Regions from separate parts of the Streptococcus sp. Marseille-Q6504 genome, predicted to be linked through region 1. Evidence: predicted binding sites of a transcription regulator. Region 1 holds the regulator's gene; each other region holds the start of a gene.

The links. The regulator NrdR, encoded in region 1, represses ribonucleotide reductase genes. The targets are predictions, from matches to a motif close to ACACNATATATNGTGT.
Region 2: a site for NrdR is predicted at 3,017-3,032, ahead of nrdD (anaerobic ribonucleoside-triphosphate reductase). Genes of this name have one in related genera too.
Region 3: a site for NrdR is predicted at 2,375-2,390, ahead of nrdH (glutaredoxin-like protein NrdH). Genes of this name have one in related genera too.

What each region holds. Positions count from the first base shown of each region.
Region 1 covers NZ_CBCOON010000008.1:9,638-14,223, reverse strand. Annotated here, with positions in the region: gene dnaI (primosomal protein DnaI) at 1-354, opposite strand, end outside; gene ACWPUA_RS07480 (replication initiation and membrane attachment family protein) at 355-1,524, opposite strand; gene nrdR (transcriptional regulator NrdR) at 1,525-1,998, opposite strand; gene ACWPUA_RS07470 (GntR family transcriptional regulator) at 2,139-2,504, shown strand; gene ACWPUA_RS07465 (ABC transporter ATP-binding protein) at 2,508-3,203, shown strand; gene ACWPUA_RS07460 (hypothetical protein) at 3,219-3,950, shown strand; gene ACWPUA_RS07455 (LrgB family protein) at 4,030-4,586, opposite strand, start outside.
Region 2 covers NZ_CBCOON010000007.1:47,948-52,533, reverse strand. Annotated here, with positions in the region: gene mnmG (tRNA uridine-5-carboxymethylaminomethyl(34) synthesis enzyme MnmG) at 1-1,151, shown strand, start outside; gene ACWPUA_RS06965 (hypothetical protein) at 1,239-1,373, shown strand; gene ACWPUA_RS06960 (damage-inducible protein CinA) at 1,418-2,971, shown strand; gene nrdD (anaerobic ribonucleoside-triphosphate reductase) at 3,097-4,586, shown strand, end outside.
Region 3 covers NZ_CBCOON010000004.1:20,002-24,587, reverse strand. Annotated here, with positions in the region: gene udk (uridine kinase) at 1-22, opposite strand, end outside; gene ptsP (phosphoenolpyruvate--protein phosphotransferase) at 142-1,875, opposite strand; gene ACWPUA_RS05200 (phosphocarrier protein HPr) at 1,880-2,143, opposite strand; gene nrdH (glutaredoxin-like protein NrdH) at 2,504-2,722, shown strand; gene nrdE (class 1b ribonucleoside-diphosphate reductase subunit alpha) at 2,792-4,586, shown strand, end outside.

The DNA of each region.
Region 1 (4,586 bases):
TTTTTTAAGACTGGCTGGAAGATTAATCAGTTTGAGACGGTTCTTGATAGCTGCTTCTTTCTCAGCCGCAATCAGTTCCGGAGTTTCCTCATAGGATACATCTGCGTAACCATGATTCATAACTAGAATTGGCTTATAGCCACGCGCGATATAGTCGGTATCTCCACGAAGGAACTTATCTCGCTCGGTGATGTATTGGTTAAACTTAGAGATACTACGATTCAATTCCTCTTGACTGAGAGATTCCTTCTGGATAAAAGCCGCAACATCCGGATCTTTTACAATCTGCTGGACCAGGTCCTGGTATTGAAAACGGCTGGGATGATCTTTAAGCACATCTCCTACACTTTCCATCTAGTCTCCTCCTTTTCCTAATCGGTCTAACATTTCTTTTTTCTTACGTTCTAACTCCAAGCGAGTTTCTTTGCTGGTTTCATTTTTATATTCTGGATTACTCCATTTTGGGACATTGCTTTTGGCTTGGCTTGGCTTCGCTGATTTTTGTTCTTGCCCCTTTTGATTCTTCTCTCTGATTCGAAGCACAGCTTCTTCAGCAGAACGAATCTTGTTATAAGAGTAATCATTAGCCACTTTCATGGCATATTTTTCATTGAGATTGGCCGAATCAACCTTATTGAAGGTCAAGAGTATAACGACATTGATGACTTCATCAAGCAGTCCCAAATCCGCCATCTGTTTTAGCAAATCGCGTTCGGCTTGGATAATTCCAGCATTTCGGGTTTGTTTGATACCCGCTAAAAATTGCAGGGCCGTTTTACTTTTAGCTTCTCGGATAATGGTCGCTTCTTGGGGACTAAAGTCCGATGCAACAGACTCTTGTGCTAATTTTTCACGCATACGCTTGACAGAAATAACTTGTGAAACTGCTGTCACCTTAGCCAATTGATAGGTTTCAAACCAGGTCCATTTTTTCTCATCAGCAATTTTAAATAACTCTAAAACATCTGACTGTTCATCTTGGAAACGGAGATTATCTCTCGCCATGAGCTGACGAAAATGCTCCAAATCAAAATCATTTTTAAAATCAGCTTTTACTGACATCTCGTCATGACTAGCCAATTCTTCTATCTCTGGAAAGGCTTGACTCAAAGAAACAGTCAAAGGCTCTCCGCCTGCCTGCTCTTGGCGTAAATCAGAAACTGCTGGCTCACCGATTTTTTTCTCCAATAAGGTACGATAAACCGTATGACGCAAGAAATCTGAGCTAGAAAGCGTTGGATGAATAGCAAGTTCATAGCAGTCACCCTTTTGATAGAGGGTAACTAAATTGAAGGCTGATAAGATTTTAAAAGCCTTTAACAGCCTGTCCATTCCAAAATTGAGATGATTGAGGATAGCTGCAAACAGGTGTTCTTTTTGTCCACCATCCCAAAAAGCTAAGGTATAAAGGTAAAGACTCAGCGCATCCTGACCGATAATCGGGAGGTAGCACTGCACCAAAGTTGTGGGATCTTGCGACACCCGATTATTCTTTAGAAAAGAAAAACGATCATTAGGCTTCATTTATTTTTCCTTTTTCTTCTTTGAAGATTGCGTAATTTGTTTGAGAAGATTTTCGAGCTCACTCACATCTTTAAAGCTACGATAGACGCTGGCGAAACGAACGTAAGTGATTTCATCCAGTTCAGCCAATTCTTCCATGACAAGAGAACCAATATCTTCACTTTGAATTTCATTATCATTGCGACTGAGGAGTTTTTGTTCGATACGATTGACCACCATGCCAATCTCATCACTAGACACCGGACGTTTTTGAGCCGAACGAATAATCCCGTTAAAGATTTTATCCCTTGAGAACTGCTCCCGTGTACCATCTTTTTTGACCACAACCAGCGTTCTTTCTTCTACACGTTCATAGGTCGTAAAACGATGCTGGCATTCTTCACACTCACGTCTTCTTCTAATCGTATTTCCTTCTTCAGCCTGACGGCTATCGATAACACTTGATTTTGTAGCGCCACATTTTGGACAACGCATGCCTTCCCCTCCTTGTCGTTTTCTTTTCATTATACCATTTTTTGAGCAATTCCCAAAATAATTCTCCTTTTGGCTTGACAAGTTTTTTGTTTAGTTGTACTATTTAATTAACACAAGAGAAAAATAGAAAGGAGACCGTGATGTCCTGGACATTTGATAACAACAAACCCATTTATTTGCAGATTATGGATAAAATCAAACTGCAAATTATTTCCCACAAACTTGAGCCTAGTCAACAACTACCAACTGTTAGAGAATTGGCAAGTGAAGCTGGTGTCAATCCAAACACCATCCAACGCGCCCTATCAGACCTGGAAAGAGAAGGCTTTGTATACAGCAAGCGGACTGCTGGCCGCTTTGTCACAGAGGACTTGGACTTGATCTTCCAATCCCGCAAACAACTATCCGAAGAACAACTGCAACAGTTTGTCACAGCCATGGTAGAATTTGGCTATGAAAAAGAAGAACTACCTACTGTTTTGAGAGATTATATTGAAGGAGTTTAGACTATGACCTTATTAGAATTTGAAAATGTTTCAAAATCCTATGGACCAAATCCTGCCCTAAAAAATGTTTCCTTTGAAATCCCAGCTGGTAAGATTGTTGGTCTCCTTGGCCCAAATGGTTCTGGAAAGACAACCTTGATTAAGTTGATTAATGGCTTGCTCCAACCTGATGAAGGACGTATTCTTATCAACAATACAGAGCCTAGTCCCGAAACAAAAGCCATTGTGTCTTATCTACCTGACACGACCTACCTTAACGAGCAAATGAAAGTCAAAGAAGCTCTTACCTTCTTCAAAACCTTCTACAAGGATTTCAATCTTGATCGCGCTCAACACTTACTTCGTGATCTGGGTATCGACGAAAACAGTCGCCTTAAAAAACTCTCAAAAGGGAACAAAGAAAAGGTCCAATTGATTCTTGTCATGAGTCGTGATGCTCGCTTATATGTTCTTGACGAGCCCATCGGAGGAGTCGACCCTGCAGCTCGTGACTATATCTTGAACACCATCATCAACAGCTACTCTCCAACTTCGACTGTCTTGATTTCAACTCACTTGATTTCAGACATCGAGCCAATTTTGGATGAGATTATTTTCCTCAAGGATGGAAAAATCGTCCGTCAAGGAAATGTGGATGATATTCGCTACGAATCAGGAGAGTCTATCGACCAGCTCTTCCGTCACGAATTCAAAGCTTAGGTAAAGGAGATTCTTATGTTTTGGAATTTAGTTCGTTATGAATTTAAAAATGTCAACAAATGGTTTTTTGCCCTCTATGCAGCTGTACTATCCCTATCTGTCATCATAGGAATTCATGGTAGTGCCTTATCAAACACCTATTACCAAGACAAGGGTGTTGTCATGTTATTCTTTCTAGCTCTGGTTTTTGGGGGCCTCGTTATTACTCTGAGTATTTCAACCTTAATTTTGATCATTCAACGATTTAAGGGGAGCGTTTACGACCGTCGTGGCTATCTGACTCTCACCCTTCCAGTATCTGAACACCAGATTCTCTCTGCTAAAATCCTTGGAGCCTTTGTCTGGTCTTTGACAAGTACAGTGGTCTTTCTTTTGAGTCTTTACATCATCATTGCCATGATTAGCCCAGATGTTTTCATATCGTCCTTATTCAAAGATGTTTTCGACTACTATCTAGGCAATTTATGGTTAACCCTGACAACCTATATCTTAAATACCCTTGCCAGCATCCTTTGTATCTACTTGTCTATTTCTATCGGTCAACTATTTGATGAATACCGTACAGCTCTAGCTGTTGTAGCCTATATTGTCATTCAAACTCTCATTGGATTTAGCGATCTTTTCTTAAATATTAGTGTAAATTACACCTCTTTGCTCACTTATGAAATCGTTAAAGATATCATTTTGATTGTTGTCTACTATATCGGTACCTACTACATCTTGAAGAATAAAGTCAACCTTCAATAATCAATAACCCCTAGCAGATAAAGTTTTGCTAGGGGATTTTTATTGTTAAACAGATAAAAGGCCAAGAGATACTTGACCTTTAACTTAATATTAAACCAGCTACGATGGGACTGATAAAGACATAAAGCAAACCTGTGACACCGATTGCCAAGCCGGCCATGGCACCAGCCACTGATCCATAACGGAAGGCTGTCCCAGTTCCAACTGCGTGACCTGTTCCTCCTAGAGCCAAACCGGCAGCTACTGGGTCATCTATTTTCAGCCATTTCAAAAGTGTCGGTCCGATAACGCTAGTCAAAATACCAGTCGCTACTACTACGACCAAGGTAATTGTTGTGATCCCTTGTAGCTTTTCCGTGATTCCAACCGCCATCGCAGTCGTTACTGACTTTGGAAAAAGTGAAATCGCCAAGAAGAAATCCATGCCGAAAAATTTGGCGACTAGTGCTGTAAAAGTGGTATTCACAATGACTGCTAGAAGACTGCCTAGCAGAATACTTCTAACATGGTGCTTCATGAGGTGAAAACTCTTATAGAGTGGAATACCGAGTGCTACTGTTGAGGGTACAATCAGGTTATTCAGATAAACCCCACCTTGATAATAGGCAGCGTAAGAAATACCAGTCAATTTCAGAA
Region 2 (4,586 bases), on a different contig from region 1:
AGATTATCCAAAACAACCTCCATCGTGCGCCTATGTTTACAGGTGTGGTTAAGGGAGTGGGACCTCGTTACTGTCCGTCGATTGAGGACAAGATTGTGCGTTTTGCAGACAAGGAACGTCACCAGCTTTTCCTTGAGCCAGAAGGACGAAACACAGAGGAAGTTTATGTGCAAGGTCTCTCAACCAGTCTTCCTGAGGATGTCCAACGTGACTTGGTTCATTCTATCAAAGGTTTGGAAAATGCAGAAATGATGCGTACAGGTTATGCCATTGAGTACGACATGGTCTTGCCTCATCAGTTGCGTGCAACGCTTGAAACCAAGAAAATCTCAGGACTTTTCACAGCTGGTCAAACAAATGGAACGTCAGGTTACGAAGAAGCAGCAGGCCAAGGGATTATCGCTGGTATCAATGCGGCTCTGAAAATCCAAGGCAAGCCTGAGTTAATTTTGAAGCGTAGCGACGGTTATATCGGAGTGATGATTGATGACTTGGTGACCAAGGGAACTATTGAACCTTACCGTCTCTTGACCAGTCGTGCAGAATACCGTCTCATTCTTCGTCATGACAATGCCGATATGCGTTTGACTGAGATGGGACGTGAGATTGGCCTTGTGGATGATGAACGCTGGGCTCGTTTTGAAATCAAGAAAAATCAATTTGACAATGAGATGAAGCGCCTAGACAGCATCAAACTCAAGCCAGTCAAGGAAACCAATGCCAAGGTTGAGGAGATGGGTTTCAAGCCTTTGACAGATGCAGTGACAGCCAAGGAATTCCTTCGCCGTCCAGAAGTTTCTTATCAAGATGTGGTGGCCTTCATCGGACCAGCTGCAGAGGAATTGGAAGACAAGATTATCGAATTGATTGAAACAGAAATCAAGTACGAAGGCTATATTTCCAAAGCCATGGATCAGGTTGCCAAGATGAAACGTATGGAAGAAAAACGCATTCCAGCTAACATCGACTGGGATGACATTGATTCCATTGCGACAGAAGCTCGCCAGAAGTTCAAACTCATCAATCCCGAAACCATCGGCCAAGCCAGCCGTATCTCTGGTGTTAACCCAGCAGATATCTCCATTCTTATGGTGTATCTGGAAGGTAAAAATCGGAGCATTTCAAAAAATTTAGAAAAGAAAGCTGACTAAAAATAAAAAGCTGAATTCTCTAATGAAAATTCAGCTTTTTTTAGTTTTTTCTTCATTTTTCGAATTAAGAGAAAAGGAGAAATGACTATGCTGACAGTAGAAGAAAAAAATTTTTTAGACCGCTATAAAAGAGTTTCATATCATCGTTTTTATGAGATTGAACGCTTTGTTACCTTGTCTGAAAAGTTGAGCGAACGTCCACCAAAGGCTGACAAGAACTAGACTTTTTGATATACTAGAACAAATTAAAATATAGGAGAGAGCGAATGAACGTATATGGCAGATTAGAAGACGAACCAACTCCAACTTGGATGGGAAGTCAGGATGCTCCAGTAGAAAATGAGGAGCAACTCGAGGTTGAAACTCGTCAGCCTGCCCGCTTACCATTTTTGAATATCCTCTTTTTGAGTACTCTAGTGGTCCTTGTGTCCGTAATTTTACCCTTCTTCTTAGGGTTAATAAGTCCGGAGCAGTCTCAGGATTTTTATATTGGATGGGCTATGCATCAGAGCGGAGATGTCTACACAGATTATTTTGGAACTAGTGGTCTCCTCTATTACTTTTTACAGTATTTAACCAAGGGCAGTATTTTATTTGCCGTCTTTAATTGGTTGGCTTTAGTAGGTACGGGATTCTTTCTTTTCCGTTCAGCTTACAATCTGACGGAACAAAACAAGCAATCGCAACAAGTGTTAACGGTCTTTTATGTCCTGGCTAGTGCTCTTAGTTTTGGTGGGGGATATGCAACTATTCTAGCTCTCCCATTCTTGTTCTATGCCTTAAGTTTAGTAACAGCTTATTTGGCAGAACCAAGCCATGACAAAGGATTTATCCGGATTGGAGCTAGCTTGGCCCTAGCATTTTTCTTTGCACCCTTGGTCACAGCTTTGTATGGATTTGTTTTGTTTTTTGCTCTAACAGCTTTTAATGTCGGTCGCAATAAGTTGAATCATGGTCTCTATCAATTTTTTGCAGCGGGCCTTGGTTTTTCAATCTTCTTTTATCCAATTGGATACTACACAGCTTATAAAGGCAGTTTCGGAAATGCCATTAGTCAAATCCTTTATCCATTAGATAGTTTAAACTTTACGTCTAACTCGGGATTACTCGACAATATCCTCTTTTATGGATTGTTAGCAATTGCTCTTGGAGCATTGACGCTAGCATTTACAGGTCTCTTCCAATCTAAACCATTGAAACAGTCAGTCTTATCAATCTCTGCTTCAATAGCTGTCATTTTGGTATTAATTTTAGAGATTTTTTCTACAGATCTTATCCATGGTAGTCGTATGATTGAGTTCCTTCCTTTCTTATCGCTTCTTTTGCTGACACGAATTCCTACAGAGAAGCCAGAAGGAGCGAATCGCCGTAGACGATCTAGAGAAGAAACTTCGGTATGGGGAGCTTTTGTAAAAGGAAATGCCTATCTACCAATTTTAGCTCTTGCTTACCTATTCTTAGCACCTGTAGTATCACGATATTTACTTCATGCAGAACTATATCAAGAACGTACAGCCATCGAAACTAAGGTCAAAGGGGAAACGCAAGCTACAGATCGTATCTATGTTTGGGACAATCTGACAAGTAGTTATAAGGCTAGTGAACGTTTAGCTGCGAGTCAGTTGCTATCGCCTAGGTTGCATACAGGACTTGGTGAAAATCGTACCAAACTTGTTAATGATCTGAGAGATAATCAACCAAAGATGATTGTAGTGAATACAAAAACAAGTCTATGGACAGAAGTTGAGCAGCTTTTAGCTGAAAATTATCAAGCGGTTCAAAGTGAATTCAAAGATTTTAAAATCTATAAATTAAAATAAAAACTATCAATATCTTGTGTAATTTTAAAAAAATTTTATTTTTTAACACAAGATATTGATTTTTATTTTTTTAGTGATATAATACTTTTTAGAATCAATATTATATTTAAGAAAAGGGTTTGGATATGATTGTATTGGAAGAGAAGGCTGTCCCTGATCCGACTTTATTCGTCGAAAAACGTGACGGCAGACGTGTAATTTTTGATGTAGACAAGATTGACAAAGCGCTTCATAAGGCTGCTGAAAAAGTTATGGATGTAACCCCTTTAGTCGAAAAGCGACTTAGTACCCTAGTTGAACGTATCGTTGAAGAAATTCATAGCCGTTTCCCACAAGGTGTAAAAATCTATGAAATCCAAAATATCGTAGAGCACGAATTGTTGGAAGCTAAAGAATACGCCTTGGCCGAGGAATATATCACCTATCGGACTCAAAGGGATTTTGAGCGCTCAAAAGCGACAGACATCAACTTTAGTATTCATAAACTTCTCAATAAAGATCAGGCGGTTGTCAATGAGAATGCCAATAAGGATAGTGATGTTTTTAATACCCAGCGTGATTTGACGGCAGGGATTGTTGGGAAATCCATCGGACTTCAAATGCTTCCTAAACATGTGGCTAATGCCCATCAAAAAGGGGATATCCACTATCATGATTTGGACTACAGTCCCTATACCCCTATGACCAACTGCTGTTTGATTGATTTCAAGGGCATGCTGGAAAATGGTTTTAAGATTGGAAATGCTGAGGTAGAGAGTCCCAAGTCTATCCAAACTGCGACAGCACAGATTTCACAAATCATCGCCAACGTTGCATCAAGTCAGTATGGAGGCTGTTCAGCAGACCGTATCGATGAAGTATTAGCTCCTTATGCAGAGAAAAATTACCAAAAGCACCTCAAGGATGCGGAGGAATGGGTTCTGCCTGACAAGCGCCAAGAATATGCCTGGAAGAAAACCCAAAAAGACATCTACGATGCCATGCAATCTCTAGAGTACGAGATTAATACCCTCTTTACATCAAATGGGCAAACGCCATTTACCTCTCTTGGTTTCGGTTTAGGAACCAGTCGTTTTGAACGTGAAATTCAAAAGGCAATCCTGAACATTCGTATCAAGGGGCTTGGTTCAGAACACCGTACAGCCATCTTCCCTAAACTCATCTTTACTCTTAAAAGAGGACTTAACTTGGAGGAAGGTTCACCTAACTACGACATCAAGCAGTTGGCTCTTGAGTGTGCAACTAAGCGCATGTACCCGGATGTCTTGTCTTACGATAAGATTGTCGAGTTGACTGGCTCTTTCAAAGTTCCGATGGGATGCCGTTCATTCCTTCAAGGATGGAAGGATGAAAATGGAGTAGAAGTCAATTCGGGCCGTATGAACCTAGGGGTCGTGACAGTCAATCTTCCTCGTATCGCTCTTGAGTCTGAAGGAGACATGAACAAGTTCTGGGAAATCTTCAACGAGCGCATGAACATCGCGGAAGATGCCTTGGTTTACCGTGTGGAAAGAACCAAGGAAGCCACTCCAGCTAATGCTCCAATTCTTTATCAATATGGAGCCTTCGGACGTCGTCTTGGAAAAGAAGAAAGTGTTGATCAACTCTTTAAGAA
Region 3 (4,586 bases), on a different contig from region 1:
TAATGATTGGTCTGTTTTGCATAGTTGCCTCCGTATTTTTCCTTTGTCTATTTTACCATATTTTTAGAAAATTTTACAGGTGGACTTTTTAAATTAGAATAAAAAAACCTTGTAGTTTTGTCCTACAAGGTTTTAATGTTTTTAATCAAAGTTAACGTATTCTTTTGAAAGTTCAAGAACTTCTTCCATTGTTGAACATTCAGTAAGAGCACGGTTAGCGTATTCTTGCATCTTAGCTGTGTCAAGTTTCTTCATCAAGCTACGTGTGCGAAGAACAGATGTAGCTGACATAGAGAACTCATCTAAGCCCATTCCGACAAGAAGTGGAACAGCAGTTTGGTCACCAGCCATTTCACCACACATACCAGCCCATTTACCTTCAGCGTGAGCTGCTTTGATTACGTTGTTAATCAAACGAAGGATCGATGGGTTATATGGTTGGTAAAGGTATGAAACTTGTTCGTTCATACGGTCAGCAGCCATTGTGTATTGGATCAAGTCGTTTGTACCGATTGAGAAGAAATCAACTTCTTTAGCAAATTGGTCAGCAAGCATAGCTGCAGCAGGAATTTCAATCATGATACCAACTTGGATATCATTCGCAACAGAAACACCTTCAGCAACCAATTTTGCTTTTTCTTCTTCAAGAATAGCTTTAGCAGTACGGAACTCTTTCAACAAAGCAACCATTGGGAACATGATACGTAATTTGCCGTGAACAGATGCACGAAGCAAAGCACGCAATTGTGTACGGAACATTTGGTTACCAGTTTCAGAGATTGAGATACGTAAAGCACGGTAGCCCAAGAATGGGTTCATTTCTTTAGGAAGATCGAAGTAAGGAAGTTCTTTATCCCCACCGATATCCATTGTACGAACAACAACAGGTTTACCGTTCATACCTTCAAGAACTGCTTTGTATGCTTCGTATTGGTCGTCTTCAGTTGGGAAGTCTTGAGAATCCATGTACAAGAATTCTGTACGGTAGAGACCAACAGCTTCAGCACCATTTTCGTTCACACCTTCAACGTCTTTAGGTGTACCGATATTTGCTGCCAACTCAAAGTGTTTACCATCTGCAGTAACAGTTTTAGCATCTTTCAAAAGAGCCCATTCAGCTTTTTGTTTAGCGTAAGCTTCACCAGCTGCTTTGAATTCTGCAATTTGTTCTTCAGTTGGGTTGATAACCACTTCACCTGAAATACCTGAAACAGCCAAAATGTCACCATCTTTTACAAGTTCAGTGATATTGTTTGTACCCAAGACAGCTGCAATTTCAAGTGTACGAGCCATGATAGCTGAGTGACTTGTACGTCCACCAATGTTTGTTACAAAAGCTTTTACAAAGTTTTTGTCCAATTGAGCAGTATCAGACGGAGTCAAGTCATGTGCAATCACAATCACTTCTTCATTGATTGAAGCTGGGTTTGGCAGTTTCTTGCCAAGAAGATTTGCCAAAACACGTTTGGTAACGTCGCGAATATCCGCTGCACGTTCCTGCATGTATGGGTTGTCTTCCATGCCTTCAAAGATTGTGATAAACATGTCTGTAACTTCTTTCAGACCTGCTTCTGCATTTACTTTCTTAGCACGAATTGTTTCTTTAATCTGACCGATCAATTCAGGGTCAGCAAGAACCATCAAATGAGCGTCAAATACTTGCGCCGCTTCTTCACCAAGCGTACCTACAGCCTTCTCGCGGATAAGAGAAAGCTCGTTTTGAGAAGCTTCAAGAGCAACATCCAAACGAGCCTCTTCTGCATTTGTATCTTCGACTGTAATAGTCTCGAATGATAAATCCGGTTGAACGAGTAGATATGCTTTAGCAACTGCAACACCATCAGATGCTGCGATTCCTTTAAGCATTTCTGTCATATCCTTATGCCAATCCTTCTTTTTCCATTGTTTCTGAGATAGCAGCGATAGCGTCATCAGCGTCTGCACCTTCAGCAGTGATTGTAACGTCAGCACCTTGACCAACACCAAGGCTCATAACACCCATGATAGATTTAAGGTTAACTGATTTACCTTTGTACTCAAGAGTAATATCTGAAGCAAATTTGCTAGCAGTTTGTACCAACAATGTTGCTGGACGTGCGTGAATACCTGTTTCTGCCACTACGTGGAAATCTTTAGAAGCCATAATTTGACTCTCCTTTAAATGTTTTCTTTTTGAGTTATATCTGATAACCCTTACAATTTGGTATTATATCACCTTCTAGGATTTTTTTCAAGTATTTTATGGGATTTCTTCTTTTTCCTTTCAGATAACTTGCTGAAAATCTTCTATTTTATGTATCAAAATACATCATGTAGTTTTTTATAATTTTAACATTTAGAAAACGCTGTTATTTATGGGTTTTATTTTTTGCAATCACTATATATTGTGTTCAGATAACTCTCATCTAAAAAAAATCTACAATATTTAGTTCTTCTTCGTTGACAAAGATTTTTTTTCTGATATACTTAAGAAGTAATTAAATTTTGAAAGAGGAGTTACAGAATGGTAACCGTTTATTCTAAAAACAATTGTGTTCAATGTAAAATGACCAAACGATTCTTAGATAGTAACAAAATCGCATATCGCGAAATCAATCTTGATGAACAACCTGAATTTATTGAACAAGTTAAAGAGCTAGGCTTCAATGCTGCTCCTATCATTCAAACACCAACTGAAGTTTTCTCTGGTTTCCAACCAGCAAAACTTAAAGAACTTGCTTAAGTATCAGGATTAAAAGCTTCTATGTCAATCTTAGAAGCCTTTCTTTTGTAATGAATTAAAGGAAATTTTATGGGATTAAAACAACTTGAGGACGTAACTTACTTCCGTCTAAATAATGAAATCAACCGTCCTGTTAATGGACAAATCATGCTCCACAAAGATAAAGAAGCCTTGGACGCTTTCTTTAAAGAAAATGTTGTGCCAAATTCTATGGTTTTTGATTCTATCACTGATAAAATCGATTACCTTATTAAACAAGACTATATCGAAACAGCGTTTATCAAGAAATATCGTCCAGAATTCTTAGAAGAGCTTTACCAATTTATTAAGGATCAAAACTTCCAATTCAAGTCTTTCATGGCAGCATACAAGTTTTACAATCAATATGCCTTGAAAACTAATGACGGAGAGTACTATCTTGAGAGCATGGAAGACCGTGTCTTCTTTAACGCTCTTTACTTTGCTGATGGTGACGAAGCTATCGCAATTGATATTGCCAATGAAATCATCCACCAGCGTTACCAGCCTGCTACACCTTCTTTCTTGAATGCGGGCCGTGCACGTCGTGGTGAATTGGTATCCTGTTTCTTGATTCAGGTAACTGATGATATGAACTCTATTGGACGTTCTATCAACTCAGCTCTTCAACTTTCACGTATCGGTGGTGGTGTCGGAATTTCCCTCAGCAACCTTCGTGAAGCTGGAGCACCTATCAAAGGGTATGAAGGTGCTGCTTCTGGTGTCGTACCAGTTATGAAGCTTTTCGAAGACAGCTTCTCTTACTCTAACCAACTGGGTCAACGTCAAGGGGCTGGGGTTGTTTACCTTAACGTCTTCCACCCAGACATTATTGCTTTCCTTTCTACTAAGAAAGAAAATGCTGATGAAAAAGTTCGTGTCAAGACTCTTTCACTTGGTGTTGTGGTACCAGATAAATTCTACGAATTAGCACGTAAGAATGAGGAAATGTACCTTTTCAGCCCATACTCTGTAGAAAAAGAGTATGGCGTACCTTTCAACTATATCGATATCACAGAAAAATACGATGAGTTGGTAGCAAATCCAAACATCCGTAAGACAAAAATTAAGGCCCGTGATTTGGAAACAGAAATTTCTAAATTGCAACAAGAATCTGGCTATCCTTATGTAGTCAATATCGATACTGCTAACCGTGCAAATCCTGTCGATGGTAAGATTATCATGAGTAACTTGTGTTCAGAAATTCTTCAAGTTCAAGAACCAAGTCTTATCAACGATGCGCAAGAATTCCTTCAAATGGGTACTGACGTTTCATGTAACCTTGGTTCAACAAACGTTGTAAATATGATGACATCACCTGACTTTGGACGTTCTATTCGTGCAATGGTTCGCGCTTTGACCTTTGTAACAGATAGCTCTCACATCGTTGCTGTTCCAACTATCGACCACGGAAATAGCCAAGCTCATACATTTGGACTTGGTGCCATGGGGCTTCACAGCTATCTTGCTCAGCAATTAATCGAATATGGATCTCCTGAGTCTGTTGAATTTACAAGCATCTACTTTATGCTTTTGAATTACTGGACTTTGGTAGAATCAAACAATATTGCGCGTGAACGTGGCATTACCTTCCACAACTTTGAGAAATCAGACTATGCAAATGGTACTTATTTCGATAAGTATACGTCTGGTCAATTTGTTCCAAAATCTGATCGTGTTAAAGAACTCTTTGAAGGAATCTTTATCCCGTCTGCAGCTGATTGGGCTGAACTTCGTGATAAAGTTAAAGCAGATGGACTTTACCACCAAAACCGTCTTGCTGTTGCGCCGAATGGTTCTATCAGCTACATCAATGACGTGTCTGCTTCTATCCACCCAATCACTC